Linked DNA regions of Microbulbifer sp. GL-2. The protein of the gene in region 1 interacts with the protein of each later gene in a pairwise test. Links are inferred from orthologs where the notes say so. Each region holds a gene or a part of one and is shown in the gene's direction. Other genes may lie near its edges.

What was found. The genes of interacting proteins can lie anywhere in the genome.
Region 2: the proteins of ung (region 1) and GL2_RS10090 interact in binary tests that used the Escherichia coli proteins (3 or more experiments, as listed by UniProt). The link is inferred for Microbulbifer sp. GL-2 from one-to-one orthologs.

What each region holds. Positions count from the first base shown.
Region 1 is NZ_AP019807.1:51,030-53,920, reverse strand. It holds ung (uracil-DNA glycosylase), read left to right. Parts: upstream 1-1,030; coding sequence 1,031-1,753; downstream 1,754-2,891. Other genes in the region: GL2_RS00225 (hypothetical protein), read left to right, coding at 2,303-2,891; GL2_RS00235 (uracil-DNA glycosylase family protein), read left to right, coding at 438-1,028; GL2_RS00240 (esterase-like activity of phytase family protein), read left to right, coding at 1-434. UniProt on the Escherichia coli protein: Excises uracil residues from the DNA which can arise as a result of misincorporation of dUMP residues by DNA polymerase or due to deamination of cytosine.
Region 2 is NZ_AP019807.1:2,322,031-2,324,849, reverse strand. It holds GL2_RS10090 (N-6 DNA methylase), read left to right. Parts: upstream 1-577; coding sequence 578-2,062; downstream 2,063-2,819. Other genes in the region: GL2_RS10085 (restriction endonuclease subunit S), read left to right, coding at 2,068-2,819; hsdR (EcoAI/FtnUII family type I restriction enzme subunit R), read left to right, coding at 1-495. UniProt on the Escherichia coli protein: The subtype gamma methyltransferase (M) subunit of a type I restriction enzyme. The M and S subunits together form a methyltransferase (MTase) that methylates A-2 on the top and A-3 on the bottom strand of the sequence 5'-AACN(6)GTGC-3'.

The sequences.
Region 1 (2,891 bases):
TGCAGGTTGATGATAACTTGTGGGTGGCAATAGAGCGGGAGCCCAGGGGGCTGCTTAAACTGGAACCCAATGGAACGTTTCAGGTTCTCTCACTGCCGCCCGTCGATGGATTGGATTTCCGTGGTCGGCCGGAAAACCTGAGAGGCCTTGATTACTACGATGATGCCCTATTTACGCTGGAAAGCAATGCGCATGCGGTCTGTCGTAGGTCCCTACCCGGCTTGAGTGCGGAGTGGTGCCTGGTTTATCGTCATCATGAGGAATCGCCTGAGCATGCATATCAAGTGTCCCGTTTTGGTGGTAATGGTGCCGGGCTGGCTGTGAATGATCAGGGCATCTTTGTGGTTTTCAATAACAACAATATCAGTCGTGCCCAGGTTCCCCATGACCGCCGTGGGCTGATGTTGCATCTGGCCTTACCAGAGGGCTTTTGATAGGTGGTGGCTAAGAAGTTGCCGGCACTGCTGGAGGAAATACGTGCTTGTCGCCTATGTGAGGAGCACCTGCCCCTGGGGCCCAATCCGGTCCTTCACGCGTCGGAGTCCGCGCGTCTACTAATTGTCGGCCAAGCACCGGGTACTAAAGTCCATGCAACCAGTATCCCTTGGAATGATCCTTCTGGAGATCGGCTTCGCGACTGGCTGTCTGTTGAAAGGGAAACTTTCTACAATCAATCCCTGATCGCTATTATCCCTATGGGTTTCTGTTATCCAGGCCGTGGAAAGGGGGGTGACCTGCCGCCGCGCCCTGAATGTGCTGCCACCTGGCACAAAAGCCTGTTGGAGCAGCTTCCCAACTTGCAACTTACCCTGTTAGTGGGACAATACGCCCAGCGCCACTACCTGCCGCATTGGTATGGCAGTATTACAGAGAATGTGCGCCACTACCGTGATGCCCTGCCGGCCCGCTACTTCCCTCTGCCACACCCCAGCCCACGCAACACTTTATGGTTGCGCCGTAGGCCCTGGTTTGAGGAAGAGGTGGTGCCGGAACTGCGAAGACAAGTACAGAAAATACTCAAGGTTTAACGATGCCGGTTCCGGACAATATCAAGATTCATCCCTCCTGGTTCGATGTAATGGGGGGGGAGTTCAAAGAGCCCTATATGGCTCAATTGCGCCAGTTCCTGCGAGGAGAAAAAGAGGCAGGCAAGCGGATTTACCCACCTGGCGGACAGATTTTCAATGCTTTTAACTCCACGCCCTTTGATCAGGTAAAGGTGGTGATTCTGGGGCAGGATCCCTACCACGGCCCCGGCCAGGCCCATGGCTTGTGCTTTTCTGTGATGCCTGGCGTACGTATCCCACCTTCACTGCAGAATATCTATAAAGAGCTGTACTCAGATCTTGGTATTTCTCCTGCCCATCATGGCTGTCTTCAGCCTTGGGCGGAGCAGGGTGTATTATTGCTAAATGCCACTCTCACGGTTGAAGATAGCAAGGCCGGAGCTCATCAGGGGCGTGGTTGGGAGCAGTTCACCGACGCCGCTATTCACAAACTGGCAGAACAACGCGAAGGGCTGGTTTTTGTGCTGTGGGGTAGCTATGCGCAGAAAAAGGGGAGCTTTATTGATCGTAATAAGCACCTGGTACTGCGTGCGCCACACCCGTCCCCTCTTTCAGCTCATCGAGGTTTCTTTGGTACCCGGCCTTTTTCTCAGGCTAATCACTGGTTACAGCAGCGTGGTGAAAAGCCGATTGAGTGGGCATTGCCGGAGGCTAACCAGTTGCACAGGGTTGCTATAGAGGTTTAGGCGCCCGCTGATTGATAATTAATTTTAAATGAATGGACTGGTATTTTTTGACTAGTCCAATTAGATTTTTGGTTAATGCCCAGTAATTTTATTTATAGAAACCAAACTGAAGTGCCCTCTTGTACTTATGGGGCTTCCCTTTTGCTAAGTTCGGTATATTTTAGTTAGGATATTTTATCGCCTCTCCTCAAATGAAAACTATTATCAGTATTCTATTGGGGGGCTATATAGTGTATTGGATGTTGTTATTGGGTGTTTTTTAAGGTTGACTGCATTAGCGGGATGGAAAGTTCGTCGTGTATTTAATCGAATTAGCCCCCCAGATATATCTATCGCTCAACAATATCCAATAGTTTGCTCGGTCTTGTCTAAAGGTAGCTAATTTTTTCTATCTGGATCTATTTTGGTGCAACTCCCGTTGCAAAAATTACCTGCAGGATCCCTGTATATTTTTCGGCAAGCAAAAGTTCATTACCTTATACTGGGATTTTAGATTTTTAATTTATTAAACTCCAGGTTTGTCAAATTTTTTCGGGTGGGGAGTGTGCTGTGGAATTTCTATTTCTAGATACTGTTCTTGATTGGCTATCTATCCCTTTTATAGAGGCGGGTTTTACTACATTGTTCATCGGCACGGCAGCTTTCTGTAAGAAGAAGTTTGACGCAAAGCCTTATAGAGCTCTTTTGGATAGATTTCTTGGTGATTCCAGTTCAGACATTCATGTCGTTCTTCCATTGATTAAGCAAGAATCCCTTTTTTCAGAAATAACAAAGACACAAAGTCCTATCCCGGATAATGTATTGTTTATGCCTTATGATGAATCTCTTGCGACACAGATGTTGAAGGATAGAATAAGTGAAATATACCCTAAAAGAAGGGTGGTTTTTCATGACTCCCATAATTTTGTGCATGATCAAAAAACATTTATATGCATTGGTGGCCCGGCTATCAATGTAGTGAGTCGCGATTTATTGTTAACCAGAATGATCGATTCTAAATTTAAGATGGACTTTTTAGGACGCTTTGCTTGTGATGAAACAGATGGTCGGGTTTTCATGTCGAACACTTCTGGGGGTTCTATCACTGAAGATTATGGTTTTATATTTATAACAGAGAATCCCTATCAGAGAGACTGTT
Region 2 (2,819 bases), 2.3 Mb from region 1 along the record:
TCCTTTAAGGACTACACCCGCAAAGCCGTCAGCAAATGCTTTGCCTCCCTGGACGACTTCACCCGCAAGTGGAAAGACAGCGAGCGCAAGCAAGCCGTGATTGAAGAACTCGCCGCAGAAGGCGTGATCTGGAAGGCCCTGGAAGAAGAAGTAGGCCGGGATATGGACCCGTTCGACCTTATCTGCCACATCGTATACGATCAGCCGCCACTGACCCGGCGCGAACGGGCCGAGAACGTCAAGAAGCGCAACTACTTCAGCAAATACTCCGATGTTGCGCAAAAAGTGCTCGATATGTTGATCGAGCAGTATGCCGATGACGGTATAAAACAACTGGAACAGACGAGCTACGCCGAGCTCAAGGTGCCGCAGATTAAAACCCTGGGCAGCCCCAAAACCATTGTCCAAAAAGAGTTCGGCGGTAAAAACGAATACCGCCAGGCGCTGCACGAGCTGGAAGACCAGCTCTACTGCGACGACGACCTCAGCGCCTAACCACTAACGCCGCCCAGCTACCACACAAATACCCCAGCTGCGCTCAGCCAACGAGCGCAGCCATTTACGATTGAGAAGTACTATGTCCGTCAGCACTGTCATCAAATCTATCCAAGATATTATGCGAAAAGACGCCGGCGTCGATGGCGATGCCCAGCGCCTCGGGCAGATGTCCTGGCTGCTGTTCCTGAAAATCTTTGATGCCCAGGAAGAGGAACTGGAGTTTGAGCAGGACGACTACCGGGCCCCTATTCCCAAAAAATACCTGTGGCGCAGCTGGGCCGCCGACAGCCAGGGGATTACCGGCGATGAACTGCTGGAGTTCGTCAACGAACAGTTGTTCCCCAAGCTCAAGGGCCTATCGGCGCCGATCAGCAGCAACCCCCGGGGCTTTGTCGTCAAGGAGGCGTTCAATGACGCCTTCAACTATATGAAGAACGGCACCCTGCTGCGCCAGGTGATCAACAAGCTCAACGAAATCGACTTTACCGACTCCAGCGAACGCCACCTGTTTGGCGATATCTACGAGCAGATCCTGAAAGACTTGCAGAGCGCCGGCAACGCCGGGGAGTTCTACACCCCCCGCGCCGTGACCCGCTTTATTGTGCAGATGATCGATCCACAACTGGGGGAAACCATCTTCGACCCCGCCTGCGGCACCGGCGGCTTCCTCGCCTGCTCCTTCGACCACGTAGAGAACAACTACGTAAAAACCGCCGAAGACCAGCTGACCCTACAAGAGCAAATCCGGGGCGTAGAGAAAAAACAGCTACCGCACCTGCTGTGTACCACCAATATGTTGCTGCACGGCATAGAAGTGCCGGTGCAAATCAAGCACGGCAATACCCTCAGCAAGCCCCTATCCAGTTGGGATGAAGATATCGATGTGGTGGTCTCCAACCCACCCTTCGGCGGTACCGAGGAAGACGGTATCGAGAAAAACTTCCCCGCCGAAATGCAGACCCGAGAAACCGCCGACCTATTTTTGCAGCTGATTGTCGAAGTATTAAAAAACAAGGGCCGCGCCGCCGTAGTACTGCCAGACGGCACCCTGTTTGGCGAAGGTGTAAAAACCAAAATCAAGAAAATGCTGCTGGAAGAGTGCAACCTGCACACCATTGTGCGCCTGCCCAAATCGGTATTTGCCCCCTACACCAGTATCAAGACCAATATCCTGTTTTTTGAGAAAGGCACACCCACCAAGGATATTTGGTACTACGAAGTGCCCCTGCCCGAAGGGGTAAAAGCCTTTAATAAAACCAAACCCATGCAGCTGGCCCATTTCGATGAGTGTGCCGACTGGTGGGGCGAGGGCAAACGCCAGAAAACCAAGCTCAAGCGCAAAAACCGCCAGGCCAACGAGAACGCCTGGCAGGTGAGTATCGATGAGATTATCGAGCGCAATTACAACCTGGATATTAAAAACCCCCACCAGGAAGAGGAAATCAGCCACGACCCCGATGCCCTACTGGCCCAGTACAGCAAGCAGCAGGCGGAGATCCAGAAGTTGCGCGACCAGCTGAAAGGTATCTTATGCGAAGCCCTTACCGGCCAGAGCGAGGGTTAACAGCAATGAGTGCGGAAAAATTAATTACTGAGAACTTGGAACTTTGGACCTCTGCGGTTAAAGCCAAGAAAACCCAGGGCCGTGGCAGCAATAGCAAAAGAGAGCTGTACGGCATTAGGAAACTGCGCGAGCTGATTCTGGAGCTAGCCGTACGCGGTAAGTTGGTGCCGCAAGATCCGAATGATGAGCCGGCTAGTGTGTTGTTGGAGCGGGTTGCTGCTGAGAAAGCACAGTTGATGACAGGTAAGAGTACTAAGAAGCGGAATTCTTTACCTAATATTTCCAGTAATGAAGAACCTTTTGAGCTGCCTAATAGCTGGTCATGGATACGATTTGATGAGATCGTCGAGATTGGTAGTGGAATAACCAAAGGCAGGAAGTTCGCCGGCAAAGAAACGGTTATCGTTCCTTATTTACGTGTGGCTAATGTTCAGCGTAGCAAGTTAGCACTAGAAGAAATAAAAGAAATTGAAATTGCTAAGGAAGAAATAAAAAAATATCAAGTGCAATACGGCGATCTACTTATTACAGAAGGCGGTGATTGGGACAAAGTGGGACGCACTGCAATTTGGCAAGTTAGATCTGAATACATGGCGCATCAAAACCACGTATTCAAAGCCCGTATAATAGGGAATGAGTTGGATGCAGAATGGCTCGAAAAGTACCTCAATTCAAAACCTTCAAGAGACTACTTCGCCGGATCAAGTAAACAAACTACAAACTTAGCTTCAATCAACAAGAGCCAGCTTAGAAATAC